4 regions of the Streptomyces sp. NPDC102514 genome follow, and region 4 is predicted to be linked to each of the others. Evidence: riboswitches for the same ligand, from Rfam matches in the RefSeq annotation. Region 4 holds a riboswitch; each other region holds the start of a gene.
The links. A riboswitch is a leader RNA that binds a small molecule or an ion and turns the genes downstream of it on or off. The one in region 4 is predicted to bind cyclic di-AMP.
Positions count from the first base shown of each region.

Region 1: it holds a riboswitch for cyclic di-AMP, as region 4 does, so the genes downstream of both, ACZ60E_RS37390 (M23 family metallopeptidase) here and ACZ60E_RS35315 (C40 family peptidase) in region 4, are expected to answer to the same signal.
Region 2: it holds a riboswitch for cyclic di-AMP, as region 4 does, so the genes downstream of both, ACZ60E_RS45000 (C40 family peptidase) here and ACZ60E_RS35315 (C40 family peptidase) in region 4, are expected to answer to the same signal.
Region 3: it holds a riboswitch for cyclic di-AMP, as region 4 does, so the genes downstream of both, ACZ60E_RS06140 (M23 family metallopeptidase) here and ACZ60E_RS35315 (C40 family peptidase) in region 4, are expected to answer to the same signal.

Region 1 is NZ_JBVJLW010000019.1:115,794-120,185, reverse strand. It holds gene ACZ60E_RS37395 (GntR family transcriptional regulator) at 126-818, opposite strand; gene ACZ60E_RS37390 (M23 family metallopeptidase) at 1,079-1,852, opposite strand; cyclic di-AMP (ydaO/yuaA leader) riboswitch at 1,865-2,020, opposite strand; gene ACZ60E_RS37385 (M16 family metallopeptidase) at 2,268-3,656, opposite strand; gene ACZ60E_RS37380 (M16 family metallopeptidase) at 3,653-4,392, opposite strand, start outside.
Region 2 is NZ_JBVJLW010000041.1:2,953-7,344, forward strand. It holds gene pcrA (DNA helicase PcrA) at 1-1,777, opposite strand, end outside; cyclic di-AMP (ydaO/yuaA leader) riboswitch at 2,307-2,479, shown strand; gene ACZ60E_RS45000 (C40 family peptidase) at 2,487-3,647, shown strand; gene ACZ60E_RS45005 (hypothetical protein) at 3,784-4,137, opposite strand.
Region 3 is NZ_JBVJLW010000002.1:244,248-248,639, forward strand. It holds gene ACZ60E_RS06135 (TetR/AcrR family transcriptional regulator) at 1-217, shown strand, start outside; gene ACZ60E_RS06140 (M23 family metallopeptidase) at 390-1,316, opposite strand; cyclic di-AMP (ydaO/yuaA leader) riboswitch at 1,319-1,494, opposite strand; gene ACZ60E_RS06145 (alpha-galactosidase) at 1,779-3,902, opposite strand; gene ACZ60E_RS06150 (tyrosine-protein phosphatase) at 4,071-4,392, shown strand, end outside.
Region 4 is NZ_JBVJLW010000017.1:70,507-74,898, reverse strand. It holds gene ACZ60E_RS35325 (ATP-dependent Clp protease proteolytic subunit) at 1-281, shown strand, start outside; gene ACZ60E_RS35320 (hypothetical protein) at 289-597, shown strand; cyclic di-AMP (ydaO/yuaA leader) riboswitch at 976-1,131, shown strand; gene ACZ60E_RS35315 (C40 family peptidase) at 1,135-1,608, shown strand; gene ACZ60E_RS35310 (DUF6328 family protein) at 1,806-2,300, shown strand; gene ACZ60E_RS35305 (ATP-binding protein) at 2,592-3,035, opposite strand; gene ACZ60E_RS35300 (helix-turn-helix domain-containing protein) at 3,296-4,165, shown strand; gene ACZ60E_RS35295 (DUF397 domain-containing protein) at 4,175-4,392, shown strand, end outside; gene ACZ60E_RS35290 (8-amino-7-oxononanoate synthase) at 4,392-4,392, opposite strand, start outside.

The DNA of each region.
Region 1 (4,392 bases), on a different contig from region 4:
CCGCCCGCCTCCACCCGCTTCCGCGCGCACTGAAATGACGTGCTCCACAATTCAGGGCACGCGGAAGAAAAGGGCACCGGAAATAGGGCCCTGCCGAATATCTCTCTTTGTATACGGTGCTTCTGTTAATGCCGCAGGCCCGCTGTGTTTACGGGATGTTGCGAAGTCCTCACACGCTCGGCGCGGTCCCCGCCGGGAAAACGCAGCCGGTGCGCGGACATCGCCCGCTCCGTGTGCAGCGCCGTGATCGCCCTGGCCCGGTCGCTGTCACCGCGGGCCACGGCGTCCACGATGGCCCCGTGCTCGGTCCAGGACTCGGCGGGGTGCGCGGGCGCCTCGACCGAGTACATCCAGGCGATCTTGTGCCGCAGCTGGCCGAGCGTCGAGGTCAGCGCCGGGCTGCCCGAGGACTGCGCGAGCGTCTCGTGGAACCAGCCGCCGAGCGAGCGCAGATCCTCGCTGTTGCCCCGCCTGGCCCGCTCCTGGCCGAGCCTGACCAGGCCGCGCAGCACCTTGAGATGGGCCTCGGTGCGCCGCTGGGCGGCACGGGCGGCGCCCAGCGGCTCCAGCAGCACGCGCATCTCCAGGAGGTCGGCGGCCTCCTGCTCCGTGGGTTCCGCGACGCACGCGCCCGCGTGCCGGCGGGTGACCACGAAGCCCTCCGCCTCCAGGGTGCGCAGCGCCTCGCGCACGGGGACCCGCGAGACGCCGTAGCGGCGCGCGAGCAGTTCTTCGGTGAGCCGGCTGCCGCGCTCGTAGACACCCGCGACGATGTCGTCCCGGATCGCCGTGCATACCGAGCGCGCGGGAATACGCATGACCGGACCTCCGCCTTAATCCCCGCGAAACGCGGTCGATTGACGCTTGTTCGGTGACTCTATTGCAGAGAACGGGAAATTCCGAAGGCAGCCGGGAATCCATGGATATTTTTTGGACACACCGGGCTTCTGAACAGGCGGTCGTCCGGTACGAAAGTGACCGGAAGCCGTCCGAACGCGCGTAGGCCCCGGCTCGGTGAGCCGGGGCCTACGACGGAGATGCGGTGCCGCGCGGAACCGCGGCGGCGGGTGCCGTGCGGTCAGACGTTCACGCCGTGCCCGCGGAGGTAAGCGATCGGGTCCATGTCGGAGCCGTACTCGGCGGTGGTCCGCGCCTCGAAGTGCAGGTGCGCCCCCGTGACGTTGCCCGTCGCCCCGGAGAGGGCTATCTGCTGCCCCGGAGTGACCGTCTGGCCGACCGAGGCACCGATGGACGAGAGGTGCCCGTACTGGGTGTACGTGCCGTCGACCATCTTGATGACGATCTGGTTGCCGTAGGAACCGCCCCAGCCGGCCTCCACGACGGTGCCGGAGCCCACCGCGTGCACGGCGGTGCCGCTGGCGGCGTGGAAGTCGATGCCGGTGTGGCTGCCGGAGGACCAGATGCCGCCGCCGGCCTGGTAGGACGTGGAGACGTACGAGCCGGTGATCGGCGCGGTGTAGGCGTTGAGGCGCTTGCGCTCGGCCTCGCGGGCCGCACGGGCCTTGGCCTCGCGCTCCTTCTCGGCCTTCGCCCTGGCCTCCTCCGCACGCTTCTTCGCGGCGGCCTCGGCCTTCTCGCGGGCGGCGGCCTGGTCGGCGGCCTGGCGCTGGGCGACGGCCTGCGCGTCGATTTCGTGGGCGACCGAGTCGCCCATGGTGACGGCCTTGAGGGGGCCCGTCTGCTCGATCTCGCTCTCGGCGGCGAACGCCGGGGCGGCCAGCGTGCCCACGACACCGGTGGTGGCCAGGGCGGCGACGCCGACGGTCCTGCGGGTGGTGCGCGTCATGCGGCTGGGAAGACGGTGCTTCCCCGTGGCGCGGGTGAACGCCATGAAGTGGCTGGTCCTTTCCTTCCTTCTCGCCTACCGGGTTAGCTGACGGGTTCGGAGCAGGAAGGTCTCCTACGGACCCCCTTCGGGAAGGGCGTCCGATTCACCCCAGGGACCTGGGTCCCCGGCTCCCCTGGCTCGCGCCATACGGGGACTCGGCGATGACTGTCCGGTGCCGCGGACGCGGCGCAGTGCCTGACGAACAGCCGGACCGACGCTAAGCGGCGCCTCTTTCAATAGACAAACGGATCACCATTTTTGTAGCGCATGCCACAGGGCAGACAGGCAACTTCCCTGCAATACGGACAAACCATGGACGGAGAAGGACAGAAAAGGGCCCGGGTGACTCGTCCAGTCACCCGGGCCCCGACCGTGAACAGGTCCCGCCCGATCGCGGGCCCTGCCCGGTCGCGGATCCCTACTCGGCCGTCACGACGCTGACTTCGCCGACGCCGAGGGCCCTGACGGGCTCCTCGATCTGCGCGGCGTCCCCGACTAGGACGGTCACCAGGCGGTCCACCGGGAACGCGTTCACGGCGGCAGCGGTGGCCTCCACGGTGCCGGTCGCGGCGAGCTGCTTGTACAGCGTCGCCTGGAAGTCGTCCGGCAGGTGCTGCTCGACCTGGTCGGCGAGCGTGCCCGCGACGGCGCCCGCGGTCTCGTACTTCAGGGGCGCGACACCCACCAGGTTCTGCACGGCGACGTCGCGCTCGGCGTCCGTCAGACCCTCGGCGGCGAGGGTGCGCAGCACCTTCCACAGGTCGTCGAGCGCCGGGCCGGTGTTCGGGGTGTCCACGGAGCCGCTGATGGCGAGCATCGAGATGCCCGTCCCGTCCGGAGCGGAGCGCAGCACCTGGCCGAACGCCCGCACACCGTAGGTGTATCCCTTCTCCTCGCGCAGGACGCGGTCCAGGCGGGAGGTGAGGGTGCCACCGAGGCAGTACGTGCCGAGCACCTGGGCGGGCCACACGCGGTCGTGGCGGTCCGCGCCGACGCGGCCGATGAGCAGCTGCGTCTGGACGGCTCCGGGCCGGTCCACGATGATCACGCGGCCGGTGTCGTCGGCGGTCACCGAGGGCACGGGACGCGCCTGGGCCTGCGAGCCGGTCCAGGTGCCGAGCGTGTCCCCGAGCAGCGCGTCGAGGTCGACGTCCGTGAGGTCGCCGACGACGACCGCGGTGGCCGTGGCGGGGCGTACGTGCTTCTCGTAGAAGGCGCGTACGGCCGCCGAGTCGATCGCGGTGACCGTCTCCTCGGTGCCCTGGCGCGGGCGCGACATCCGGGAGTCCGCCGGGAAGAGCTGCCGGGACAGCTCCTTGGCGGCCCGCCGGGCCGGGTTGGCACTCTCGTGCGGGATCTCGTCGAGCCGGTTGCGCACCAGCCGCTCGATCTCGCCGTCCTCGAACGCGGGTGCCCTGAGGGCGTCGGCGAGCAGGCCGAGTGCCTTGGGCAGCCGGGAGACGGGCACTTCGAGGCTGAGCCGTACGCCGGGGTGGTCGGCGTGGGCGTCCAGGGTGGCGCCGCAGCGCTCCAGCTCGGCGGCGAACTCCTCGGCGGAGTGCTTGTCGGTGCCCTCCGAGAAGGCCCGCGCCATGATCGTGGCGATGCCGTCGAGGCCCTTGGGCTCGGCCTCCAGCGGGGCGTCGAGAAGGACCTCCACGGCGACGACCTGCTGGCCGGGGCGGTGGCAGCGCAGCAGCGTCAGGCCGTTGCCCAGGGTGCCGCGCTCGGGCGCCGGGAAGGCCCAGGGCCTGGCCTCGCCGGCCTGGGGCTGCGGGTGGAACTCCATCGTGGCGAGCTCGGTCACTTGGCCGCCTCCTCGTCGGTGTTGTCGGCGGCGCCGGTCTCTTCGGCCGCGTCGGTCTCCTCGGGGGCGACCGGCTCGTAGACCAGCACCGCGCGGTTGTCGGGGCGCAGGCGGGCCTTGGCGACCTCCTGGACCTCCTCCGCGGTGATGTCGAGAACGCGCTGCACGGCGGTCAGGGCGAGCTGGGGGTCGCCGAACAGGACCGCGTACCGGCACAGTTCGTCCGCGCGGCCCGCGACCGTGCCGAGACGGTCCAGCCACTCGCGCTCCAACTGGGCCTGGGCGCGCTCCATCTCCTCGGCGGTGGGGCCCTCCTCGGCGAACCGGGCGAGCTCCTCGTCGACGGCGGTCTCGATGACCGGGACCTCGACGTCGCCGGACGTCTTCACGTCGAGCCACCCCAGGGAGGGCGCTCCGGCGAGGCGCAGCAGGCCGAACCCGGCCGCGACGGCGGTGCGGTCACGGCGTACGAGCCGGTTGTAGAGCCGGGACGACTCGCCGCCGCCGAGCACGGTCAGGGCGAGGTCGGCGGCGTCCGACGCGCGCGTGCCGTCCTCCGGGAGCCGGTAGGCGGCCATCAGCGCGCGCGCCGGGACCTCCTCCTCGACAACCTCGCGCAGCTGCCCGCCCATGGTCTCCGGGAGCGAGCCGTCGCGCGGGGCGGGCTTGCCGTCGTGCCCGGCGATGGAACCGAAGTACTTCTCGACCCAGCCGAGCGTCTGCTCCGGGTCGATGT
Region 2 (4,392 bases), on a different contig from region 4:
TGCGGGTCTCGTCCTGCGGGTCGGTGGAGGCCTGCAACTCGGCGAGGTAGCCGGTGCGTTCGAGGATCGCCTCCACGACGGTCGCCGGGCCCGCGCCGGACTCGACGATCGTCCGGAGGTCCTCCATCAGTGTGTTGAACCGCTTGACGGCGTTCGTCGAGCGGGCCGCCATGCCGTACGCCTCGTCGACGCGGCGCAGCGCCTGCGGGAAGCTGATCTTCTCGCGCTGGGAGAGCGCGTCGATCATCGCCTCGGCGCGGTCGCCGATGCCGCGCTTCGGCACGTTCAGGATGCGGCGCAGCGGTACGGAGTCCTCGGGGTTCGCGAGCACGCGGAGGTACGCGAGGACGTCCCGGACCTCTTTGCGCTCGTAGAAGCGGACGCCGCCGACGACCTTGTAGGGCAGGCCGACCCGGATGAAGATCTCTTCGAAGACACGGGACTGGGCGTTCGTACGGTAGAAGACGGCGACGTCGCCGGCCTTCGCGTCGCCCGCGTCGGTGAGACGGTCTATCTCCTCGGCGACGAACTGCGCCTCGTCGTGCTCGGTGTCGGCTACATAGCCCGTGATGCGCGCGCCCGCGCCCGCGTTCGTCCACAGGTTCTTCGGGCGGCGCGATTCGTTGCGCTCGATGACCGCGTTGGCGGCGGTCAGGATCGTCTGCGTGGAGCGGTAGTTCTGCTCCAGCAGGATCGTCGTCGCGTTCGGGTAGTCCTCCTCGAACTGGAGGATGTTGCGGATCGTCGCGCCGCGGAAAGCGTAGATCGACTGGTCGGCGTCACCGACGACGCACAGCTCGGCCGGCGGGAGGTCGTCCTCCCGCGGCGGTACGTCCTCGGGGTGCGCGACGGGGTCCGTGGCGCTGCCGACGAGCTCCCGGACGAGGGAGTACTGCGCGTGGTTCGTGTCCTGGTACTCGTCCACGAGGACGTGGCGGAAGCGGCGGCGGTAGTGCTCGGCGACGTCAGGGAAGGCGCGCAGGAGGTTGACCGTCGTCATGATCAGGTCGTCGAAGTCCAGCGCGTTCGCCTCGCGCAGCCGCGACTGGTACATCGCGTAGGCCTGGGCGGCGGTCTTCTCGAAGCCGTCGGAGGCCTGTGCGGCGAAGTCCTCCTCGTCGATCAGCTCGTTCTTCAGGTTCGAGATCTTGGCGCTGAAGGACTTCGGCGGGAAGCGCTTGGGGTCGAGGTCCAGGTCACGGCAGACCAGGGCCATGAGCCGCTTGCTGTCGGCGGCGTCGTAGATCGAGAACGACGACGTGAAGCCGAGCTTCTTGCTCTCGCGGCGCAGGATCCGTACGCAGGCGCTGTGGAAGGTCATCACCCACATCGCGTTGGCCCGCGGGCCCACGAGCTGCTCGACGCGCTCCTTCATCTCGCCCGCGGCCTTGTTCGTGAAGGTGATCGCGAGGATCTCGCCGGGGTGCACCTTGCGCTCGCCCAGCAGGTGCGCGATGCGGTGGGTGAGCACACGGGTCTTGCCGGAACCGGCGCCGGCCACGATGAGCAGGGGTGAGCCGTGGTGGACGACCGCCGCGCGCTGGTTCTCGTTCAGCCCGTCCAGGAGCGCGGCCGGGTCCACCAGGGGCCTCGGGGCGCCGTCGCGGTAGTAGGCGTCCCTGGGCCTGCTGGGAGGAGGCACGTCGAAGCGCCCGCCGAACAGGTCGTCCGGACCGTGGTCCGGCGCTTCGTCCTCGGGCGGCGGCGGGGGCTCTTCCTCGTGGGCCCGGGAGGGCTTGAGGTCCGCCAGGAAGCTGTCATCAAAGAGGCTGCTCATCGCTCTCCGAGTCTAGGCGCCCCCACTGACACCCGGCCGCCACCCCGGAAACTCGGCGGAATCCCGGGCGGGCGGCCAAGGGCAGAGCCTCACCCGTGATGAGTCCGCCACTACACAGGGTGGCCGGGACGGCGGCGGGACGGTGTGGCCGGGACGGCGGCGATGCGGTGTGCGGCGGTACCGCCACAGGGCGCTGATTTCGCCCCGCATCTGAACCGCGTACGGCTGGCCTCCGTATAACCGTGCGGAGACGGGGCGCACCAGACACCGCCTGATGGAGGTCACTCCCGAGCCGACCGGAACCGGCCCGTCGGCATGGGCGCCGCTCCGCGACGCGATCGACCCGCTCCCGCGCCCTTCGGGGACAACTCGGAGCAGATCATGACCAATTGACGTCGGCGGACGACACCCGTGGTCCAGGTCACGAAAATGTATCGGGCATATCGCACATCAAACTTCACAGGTGCCACACGTATTGGCTAACTTTCGCGTAGGCCGCTCGACCCGCACCGGCGAACAACGCCGGGCCGAGCGGGCTCCGCCGAATCCGGCATGCCCTCGTGGCCTCCGGAACCGGGGACCCAACCGATCCTGGGGTGAATCGGTCCGAACTCCCTCGTGGGACAAGGACCGTAGGGCAAACCTTCCGAAGCACTCGCCCGAACCCGACAGCTAACTCGGTAGGCGGATGACGGAAGGAGACGCCCTCGTGGCGCCACACCGCAAGTTGCGGCCCCCCAGTTCTCTGGGCCTGCGGACACCGGCCCTCGCCACCGCGGCCCTGACCTCGGTGGCCCTGCTCTCCCAGACGGCGGACGCCTCGCCGGCCGCGGAGCCCAGGCCCAGCACGGAGGAAGTCCAGAAGAAGATCGACGACCTCTACCAGCAGGCGGGCACGGCCACCGAGAAGTACAACGCCGCCAAGGAGAAGACCACCAAGCAGCGCAAGCGCGTCGCCACGCTCCTCGACGACGTGGCGCAGCGCACGGAGAAGCTCAACTCCGCGCGTGAGGCGCTCGGGACGTTCGCCGCGGCGCAGTACCGCACGGGAGCCTCCGCACCCGACAGCGCTTCCCTCCTCCTCGCGGACAACCCGCAGGACTACTTCGACCAGACCCAGCTGATGAACCGGCTGACCGCCCGCCAGAAGCAGGCCGTCGACGAGTACGTCACCGAGCGGGCCACCACGTCGAAGAAGCGGCAGGAGGCCTCCGAGGGCCTGGAGACGCTCACCACGACGCAGAGCACGCTGAAGACCTCCAAGGCGGACGTCCAGCGGAAGCTCGCCGAGGCGCGCGAGATCCTCTCGAAGCTGACCGCCGAGGAGAAGGCCCGCCTCGCCGCGATCGAGCGGAAGAAGCAGGAAGAGGCCCAGCGCAAGGCGGACGAGCTGGCGCGGCAGCAGGCGGCCGACGCGGAGCGCCAACGCCAGGAGACGGCGACGCAGGGCACGGGAACCGCCACGGGTTCAGGGGCGGGCACGGGTTCGGGGAGCACCTCGGGCTCGGACTCCGCCTCCTCCACCAAGGCCGCCAAGGCGCTGGCCTTCGCCCGCGCCCAGATCGGCAAGCCGTACGTCTGGGGCGCCAGCGGCCCCGGCTCGTACGACTGCTCCGGTCTGACCCAGGCCGCCTGGAAAGCCGCCGGTGTGACGCTCCCGCGCACCACCTGGGACCAGGTGGACACCGGCACGACGGTCTCCGTGGACAACGCCCAGCCCGGCGACCTGGTCTTCTTCTACGACGACATCAGCCACGTCGGCATCTACATCGGCGACGGCATGATGATCCACGCCCCGAAGCCGGGCGCGTACGTCCGCGAGGAGTCGATCTACTACATGCCGATCCACAGCGTGGTGCGGCCGGGCTAGCGCCCAGCTGCATCTGGACGGAACGCGGACGGGGTACGGCAGGCATGTGCCGTACCCCGTCCGCGTTCCGGACGGGCTTCCAGGCTTCCGCGGCGGCTTCCCGGGCAGTTTCCAGGGCGGTCTCCGGGGCGGTCGCTCAGGTCCAGAGCAGCGCGATGAAGATGTTCACCGTGGTCAGCCCGCCCACCAGGGCGAACAGGCCCTTCTCCACCTTCTCGTCGTCACGTTTGACGTAGACGAGGCCGAGGATCACGACCAGCAGGGCCAGCTTCACACCGATCTTGATGTTGTTGACGGTCTGGTCGTCGGCCTGGTTGAGGCCGACGAGGAGCGCGCCGGTGACCAGCATGGTCAGCGCGCCGTGGAGCATGGCGGGGGTGAAACGGGCCGTGCCGTCGCCCATGGCCTTCATCTGGGTGAGGAACCCGCCCAGCAGGGCGGCGATCCCGATGATGTGCAGGGCGACGAAGACATGAATGAGTACGTCCATGAGCCCGGACCCTAACCGGACGCCCGCACGCCGCCTCGCACCGGCCCGCGCCCCGGGTCTCTTGCGGGCCCCGGGCGGCGCCCATAGCACCGTCGCACGTGCCGCTCCCCCGTAACACGCCCATCGGTCACCGCACCACGCCAAGTCGCCCGCACCGGGCCCGGATCACGGTCGCACCCGGTCACCTCGTGGCCGACTGCCACCACTTCCGTACATGCCGTTACCACCGGCGCATCACGAGGTTTAGCGTCCTTC
Region 3 (4,392 bases), on a different contig from region 4:
GCTGCTCGCGTCCCGCGACATCCTCGGGGAGAGCGCCGCCGAGGTCGTGGAGGCGGTCCGGAAGCCGAGCGGCACCGCGCTCTCACTCGAACAGGCGACCGCGCTCCTGATCGGCCCGCCCTTCTTCCACATCCTGACCGGGCGCAGCGCGGACGGCCTCGACACCGAGCAGCTCACGGAGCAGTTCGTGCGCGCCCTGAACCATCCGGGGGCCTGACACGCCCCCGCCCGCCCCTGTCAGCCGTTGAGCAGCCGTCCGGCCGTCCGGCCCGGGACATGCCGAAGGCCGGACCCCGGGGATCACAGGGTCCGGCCTTCGGAGATTCACGTCGGCCGACGTCGGTCGGCGCCCGTGGGCGTCAGTCCGCGTCAGGCAGCGCCGGAAGGCGTCAGACGGAGACGCCCTTGGCGCGCAGGTACGCCAGCGGGTCCACGTCCGAGCCGTAGTCCGGGGTGGTGCGGATCTCGAAGTGCAGGTGCGGGCCGGTGACGTTGCCCGTGGCACCCGAGAGGCCGACCTGCTGTCCGCCGGTCACGGTCTGACCGGCCGAGACGGAGAGGGAGGACAGGTGGGCGTACTGGGCGTAGTGGCCGTCGGCGAGCTGGATGACGACCTGGTTGCCGTACGCGCCGCCCCATCCGGCGGAGACGACCGTGCCCGCGCCGACGGACTTGAGCGCGGTACCGGTGGGCACCACGAAGTCGACACCGGTGTGGTAGCCGCTGGACCACATACTGCCGGACATCTTGTACGAGGTGCCGATGGACGCCCCCGTGACCGGCAGCGTGAAGCCGGTGGCCGTCGAGGTGTCCGCCGCCTTGGACGCCGTGGTCGTCTTCTTGGCCGCGGGCTTCTCGGCGGCCTTGTCGGACGACTTGGAGGCGGTGGAGTCGGAGCTGGACGCCGCCGCCTTGCCGCCGAGGGCGAGCTTCAGGCCCGGGTGGATGAGGGACGGGTCGCCGCCGATGGAGGTGCGGTTGTCCGAGTACAGCTTCTTCCAGCCACCGTTGACGTCCTGCGTGTCGGCGATCTTCGACAGGGAGTCGCCCGAACGCACGGCGTACGTCCTGGTGGCGACCTTCTTCGCCTCGGCCTGCTTCTCGGCGGTCGGAGCGGCGGCGGCGGACTTGCTCGCGATGGTCGAGACGTTCGCGGCGCTCGCCACGGAATCGGCGGCGGTCTGCGGAGTCGCGGCGTGCGCTCCGGCGGCGCCGAGCAGCGGGAGGGCGAGAGCGGCGCCCCCGGTTCCGGCCACGGCCATGGAACGCGAGAAACGCTGGGACTTGGGACGGCGGTGCTTACCCTTCGCGGGCATGACGAATTCCTCTCCGGCGCCTGCGAGGTGAGCTGTCGGGTGCGAGCTGGAGATGCCCGGCCGTGCTTTCGCACGACTTAACCCCAAGCCGTTCCGGAGACCGGAACAGGCGTCTTACCTGTGGGTCCCCCGCTCCTGCCACGTACGGGTGAGTGCGGATTCCGGGCGGCGGCAGGATTGGGCGTCCGTCCGGATTGGAGGTGAACGTAAGCGACATGAAGAGGCGCAAACAAGCTTGGGGGTTTCCTGTGTGCCCCGTTTTCTTGATCCTCGACCGAAATACCGGTCACCCTGTGTGAATGCGGTCTATCCACCGCTTGTTAAAGCCCTGCAAACAAAGCGGACTTACGTGAGCACGGCGACAGCGGAACGTCACGGATATGACGCTGCTCACCAAGGACCACTCCAGGAGCCTTCACTCCGGCGCGAGTTGGAATGAAGGCTCCATTACGGACACAACAGTCAGATACGACGCAGTCGGATAACTGCCGCATCGAGGTCTCCGCGCAGCCCCGTCCGCAAGCCGTGGTGCAACAGCACCGCACCTCGGTGGACTTCGCCCGTTTCGAGGCATTCGTACGATGCCGACGGGTCGAGGCCCCGCAGTCGCACCGGCAGGGCCGGCTCACCGTAGTGCTGGGCCTGGAGCCAGGCGAGGACGACGACCTCGCCGTCACGGACGTACTGGACGGCGCTCAGTCCGCCCTGCGGCGCCCGCAGCCGATGGAGCTCACCGCCCTGCACGACGGGCCTGATCTCCTTGTAGAGCTCCACCCAGGTCCGCGCCTCGGCCAGTTCCTCCCCGGTCCAGCGGGTGAGGTCGCCGCCGACGCCGAGCACCCCGGCCATCGCGCTCACGAAGCGGAAGCGCAGCGAGCTGACACGTCCGTTGAGCTGCGCGTTCGGGCTGTCGGTGACCCAGGCGGCCATGGCCCGCGCGGGATGCACCTGACTGAAGCCGTGCTGGATGGCGAGCCGGTCGAGCGGGTCGGTGTTGTCGGAGGTCCACACCTGGTCCGTACGGGCCATGATCCCGAGGTCGATCCGGCCGCCGCCGCCCGAGCAGGACTCGAAGGCGACGCCCGGGTGGGCGGTCCGCAGCCGGTCCAACAGCTTGTACAGGGCGTGCACATGGTCCACCCACAGCCGTTGCGGGTAGGCCTCGCCGAGCCAGCCCGCGTCGGTGAAGGCGCGGTTGAAGTCCCACTTCACGTAGTCGATCGGGGCACTGGAGAGCAGCGCGTCGAGCTGTTCCCACAGGTACTCCTGGACGTCCTCACGGGCGAGGTTCAGCACGAGCTGATTGCGCAGTTCCGTCCGCTTTCGTCCCGGCTGGAACTGCACCCAGTCCGGGTGCGCGCGGTACAGCTCGCTGTCCGGGTTGACCATCTCGGGCTCGACCCAGATGCCGAACTGCATCCCGAGCCCGTGCACGTAGTCGCTCAGCGGATTCAGTCCGCCCGGGAAGCGGTCCCGGTTGACCGTCCAGTCGCCGAGGCCGGCCCGGTCGCTGGTGCGCGCCCCGAACCAGCCGTCGTCGACCACGAACAGTTCGACGCCCGCCTCGGCGGCCCGGCGGGCGAGCGCCCGCTGCTGCTCCTCTGAGATGTCGAACTCCGTGGCCTCCCAGGAGTTGTAGAGCACGGGCCGGTCCTGCTCCGCGTCCGGGATCACGTACGCGCGCTGGTACGCGTGCCAGGCGCGGCTCGCCCCGCCGAAGCCGCCGTCGCTCCACAGCCCCGCGAAGACGGGAGTGACGAAGGTCTCCCCCGGCTCCAGCCGCAGCAGGCCCGAGTCGTCGTACCCGGCCCCGCCGGTGATCTGCACGCGCGCGTCGGGCAGTTGGGCCACCGCGATCCGCCAGGTGCCCGACCAGGCGAGCGCGCAGCCGTAGACCTCGCCCAGCTCCTCGGTCGCCGTGCCGTCCGCGTCCAGGGCAACCCAGGGCAGGTGCTGGTGCCCGGTGTGCCCGCGTCGGCTGCCGATGATCTTCTCGCCGTACGTCAGCTCGGAGCGCACGAGCCGGGACTCGGCCGCCCACCGTCCGTGCAGCTGGGACAGCCGCCACCCGTCGCGCTGCGGGAGTGTCCAGGTCGCGGAGTCGGCGCGCAGCACCTCCAGGGCGGGCCCTTCGTTGGCGAGGGTCACCCAGCGCTCGACGACGTCCGTACCGGCCCGCATCCGGTAGTGCAGGGTGATGCCGAGCCCGGAGTCGGAGAACCGCAGCCGCAGCTCGTCACCACCGGCCCCCTCGGCCGCCTCTCCGTCGGCGGTCTCCCCGTCGACGATCGTGTAGTCCTCGAAGCGCCATTCGGTGCCGCGCCGGTCCGGCGTGCGCACCGACAGCGCGGGCCGAACGAAGCGGGGGCCGCCCTCGACCGGGTACTCCTCGTGGCCGTCGAGGGTCGCCTCGAACGCCCAGTACTCGGGACCCGGGCCCGCGGCGAGCGCCTCGGCGTCGGGGAGCGCGATCCTCGGGCCCCAGTGCAGATGAAGCAGCTCGTCCTCGTCACCGAGCCGCAGGCCGTAACTGCTCGTGGGCCCCGAAAGAAGCCACGTACGGCCGTCTGCGCCGATCTCTACCATCAAGCCCTCACATATTCGAACAGGCACGCTCAAGCCCCAACATCATCAGGGCCGACCTGCCCTTCGGGCAACGCCTGTGGACAACTCATTGGCCCACGAACCGATGTCGTATCGTCGGATACGCACCTCGCCGACGAGCCGCGTCGGTGGCCGAGGGGAGGAGCCCCCGTGACGCAGCAGGTCCCGTCGACCGAGCCCGAGCTGACCGGCGTACGCAACTTCCGCGATGTGGGCGGCCTGCCGACGGCGGACGGCCGGCGGGTGGCGTACGGGCGGCTGTTCCGCAGCGGCCACCTCGCGCACGCGACGCCCTCGGACGCCGCGTTCCTCGCCTCGCTGGGCCTGCACACGATCTTCGACTTCCGCAACGCGGCGGACCAGAAGCTGGAGGGCGCCGACGTCGAGCTGCCCGGCGTGCGGAACGTGAACCTCCCGCTGACGGACCCCGCCGACGGCGCCGAGTTCTGGAAGATGGTCCGCGACGGGAACC
Region 4 (4,392 bases):
GTCAGCCGTACCTGTCCGAGCCGGTCCAGGGTCAGGCGTCCGACCTGGCCATCCAGGCGGACGAACTGCTGCGCACCCGCGCCCGGATGGAGGACATGCTCGCCCGGCACACGGGGCAGAGCCGGGAGCGGATCGGCGCGGACATCGAGCGGGACAGGATCCTCGACGCCCGCCAGGCCCTGGAGTACGGGCTGGTCGACCGGATCGTCCCCAGCCGCACGGCGGCCCTCGGCGCGTCCGACGACGCATCAGGCACGTCCGACACACCCGGCGTGGGGTGATCCGCCGATGCTTCCGCCCGAGTTGCCCCCGCTGCCGGCCCTGACGCGGGCCGAGGCCGAGCTGATCGACCGCTATCTGGAGGTGGTCGACCTGCTCGGCCGGATCAACCCGGCGCACTCCGGCGACACGTACCGCGGACTGCGCGCGGCCCAGGCCCTGGTCGGCAGGGCGACCGCGCTGCGCGACGCGCTGACCCTGATGCACCAGCGGGGCGAGAACGAGTTGCACGCCGCAACCCTGGCGCGGGCCCTGCGCGTCCTCGACGGTGAGCGCAGAGCGGGCCGGGTCGCCCTGCCGCCCGGCTCCGACACCTGACGTACACCCACCGGTCCGGCCTCACGCAGGCACTTGACGAGGCGTCCGCACCGGAGTTGAAACGGACCAGAAGGCGTACCCCCGGTTGGCGTAGTCGAGGCTGCTCCCACAGGCCCCCGGGAGTTGCGCAACGCGCGTACGTCCGAGGCGGAATCAACCATTCCGGTGCTGGTGCGGGGGTCCTTGAGGCCCTCGACGCCCACCCGTAGAAAGGGCTGTCCACCCGAACGGGTGAGTGGTGAGTAAGCCCACAAATCGCCGATTCCGCTCGGCTTTTGGGACATCAGTGCGTCAAGATCCCTGCGACGACAAGCCCCCGCCAGAAGCGGCGGGGCGGTCCGGGCGGACGCCGAGTCCTGCCGCTGCCCGGATGACCGGTCGACAGAAGTGCATCGGCAGGAGTGGAGGACCCGAGCATGACGGGCCGCCGGAGAGATCCGAGTGGCCCTTGGGGTGAAGCCGCAGCCGCGGCCGGGCAACTTCGCCAGCCCGAATCCGACAGGTCATCCTTCACAGGCGGCTGACGAAGGGTTGCGCATGACTGCGCTCAATCGTGTCCCGTCGCTGTTCAGCAGGGCCGGTACCGCATCGGTTCTCACCATCGCCGCCGTAGGCGGCGGCATAGTGGCCCCTGGCTTCGCGTCCGACGCGGAAGCGGCCACCCCCGCGACGAAGGCACTCAAGGTGGCGGCCTCCAAGAAGGGTTCCCCGTACAAGTACGGGGCCACGGGGCCCAAGCGCTTCGACTGCTCCGGCCTCACGCTGTACTCGTTCAAGAAGGCGGGCAAGAAGCTGCCCCGCACGGCTGCGGCCCAGTACAACAAGACGAACCACGTCTCCTCCTCGAACCGCAAGCAGGGGGACCTGGTCTTCTTCCACTCGGGCCGGAACGTCTACCACGTGGGCATCTACGCCGGGAAGGGACGGATCTGGCACTCCCCGAAGACCGGGGACGTGGTGAAGCTCCAGAAGATCTGGACCAAGAGCGTCTGGTACGGCCGGGTCAGGTGATCCGCCCACGGGGTGGCCCTGGCGCTCGGATCGCCACGGCCACCCCGTGAGGGACCCGGCCCGACGGCCCGCGAGGGGCCCGGCCCGCCGCCCGTGAGGATTCCGGGCATCACACCCGTGGGAGACCCGCTCGACGCCCGTGAGGGACCTGGGGCCTCAGGCGTGAATTCGGGCGCTGAATGGTTACTCGTTCACTCATGGACGATCCGCACCACCACGAGGAGCGCGACGAGACCCGCCTTGAGCGCGCCGACCGGAATTTCCTCGAACTCCTCCAGGAGCTCCGGGTCACCCAGACGGGCGTCCAGATCCTCTTCGCCTTCCTGCTGACGCTCGCCTTCACCCCGCGGTTCCCGTCCCTCGACACCGTGCAGCGCACCACGTACGTCGTCACCCTGCTGCTCTCGGTCCTGGCGGCCGCGCTCTTCACCACCCCCGCCGCCCTGCACCGCCGGCTGTTCCAGCAGGGCGCGAAGCCTCAGGTCGTCGACGCCTCGTCCCGGCTCGCGCAGATCGGTCTGGCCGTGCTCGCGCTCGCTCTCACCGGTTCCGTGCTGCTCGTCGTGGACGTGGCGGTGGACCGCACCGAGGGGATCGTGGCCGGGGCGACCACTCTGCTCCTGTGCGTGGGGCTGTGGGAGGTCCTGCCGTATCTGCTGAAGCGGGCCGCGGACAAGAATCCGGACGTCTAGGACCTGTCCGGTCGATCACGGCGAAGACGCGGGGTGTGGCACGCACATCTGCGGCGTTGTCGTCGGTTGCCGACGCTCCGCGTCGACGCCCTCCTCCGCCTTGCAGCTGCACGCACCACACCCCGCTCACCGGCGCCCACAAGGCACCGCAGCTTCCCTTCGCCGTGATCGACCGGACAGGTCCTAGGCGTTCCGCCGGACGTCCGGTGCGTTGTGCTTCGTGCTGTGTGGGTTGTCCGCGGGCTCGTCGTGGCCGGGCGCGCGGTTCCCCGCGCTTCTTCGGGGCGGGCCCTACTCGGCCCGGACCGGCTGCGCCGGGGCCGTCCAGGGGAGCATGATCGACACGGTCTTGCCGCCCTCGCTGGTGGCGCGGACCGAGAGCTTGCCACCGGATTCCGCCGTCAGCCAGCGGATGATCACCATGCCCCGGCCGTTGTCCTGCTGGACGGCGGCGGGCAGCCGTTTCGGGAAGCGCGGGTGGCTGTCGGTCACACCGATGCGCAGTTGTTCGTCACGGTCGAGTTCGATGTCCACCGTGAAGGTGGGTGACAGTCCGAAGGTGTGCTGTACCGCGTTCGTGGTGAGTTCGGAGACGATGAGCCGAACGGTGTCGGCGGTCTCCGAGTCGGACGGCAGTCCCCATTCGGCCAGCACGTCGGTGACATACGTACGGGCGACGGAGACCGAAGCGGGATCGCTCGGCAGAGTGACGGATGCTTCCTGGTGGTCTGCCATGCGACGTCGTCCCTTTCCCACGGGACCGGGGTCCGACCGAAGCGGATGACTTCGAGACGGTCCCGGACTGGTGCTTGCGCCAGAGTGCCACTACCTCGGCGTTCGTGGTGCCGATCCACCAAGATATGCATATATCTGTCGCTCGAAGCGGTGAACTCTGCGACCGTCGACCGTATTTGGGCGGGCAACTGGTTTGTCCTCTACCGTCGGCGTGACGCCGGGCGCTGCAGCGCTTGCGCGACGGTCGGAAGGAGACGGCCATGCAGTACGGCCCCGCGGTGCGCCGACGTAAGCTCGGCGCCGAACTGCGGGCCCTGCGCGCCCGCGCGGGCCTCACGAGCGGCGAGGCTGCGCGCCTCGTGGGCTGGCACCAGTCGAAGGTGAGCCGGATCGAGACCGGCCGCAGCGGGGTCAAGCCCGCCGACGTGCGGCGACTCCTCGACGCGTACGACGTCCGGGACCCGGAGCTGCACGAGTTGCTCGTCGTGCTGGCGGGCGCGGACGGCGACGGCCGGCACCACTGGTGGCACGCCTACCGGGGCCTTCTGCCGTCGACGTACAGCGATTTCATCAGCCTTGAGGCGCAGGCGGGCGCGATGCGCACGCTGGAGAACTCCGTGGTGCCGGGCCTCCTGCAGACACCGGAGTACGCCCGCGCGGTGACACGGGCCGCCCTGGACGGGGTACCCGACGGCAAGATCGACGCTCTGGTCGAGATGCTGGTGAAGGTGCGCCTCGCGCGCCAGGAGGTGCTGCGTTCGAACAAACCGCTCCGACTGAGTGCCGTCCTGGACGAGTCGGTGTTGCGGCGGACCGTCGGTGGACCGGAGGTCATGGCACGGCAGTTGGACCGGCTGCGGGAGGCCGCGCACCTCCCTCACGTGCGAATTCAGGTGCTGCCCTTCGGAGTTGGGGCTCACATCGGAGTCACAGGTCCCTTTGTTATTTTTTCGTTTACGAACAGATCTGATCTGGATGTGGTTGTTCTCGACCACTTGACGAGTAGCCTTTATCTCGAACAGAGAGAGGACCTCCAGTCGTACGAGGAGGCCTTCACCTCCCTTCAGGGCCAGGCCCTTTCGCCCGAGGACACGTTGGATTTCATCGCCGGTGTAGCTGACGGCGCATAAGGAGGCACCATGCCCGCCACGCCTCGGTACGTACCTTCCAGCACCCACCCCAGCGCTCATCTGCACGGTGTGCGGTGGCGGCGCAGCAGCCGCAGCACGGGAATGAACAACTGCGTCGAGACCGCCCGGCCGGACTCCGGCCCGTGGGCCGGACTGCTCGCGGTGCGCGACTCCAAGAACGCGTCGGGGCCCGCCCTCCTCTTCGCGCCCGCGGCCTGGGAAGGCTT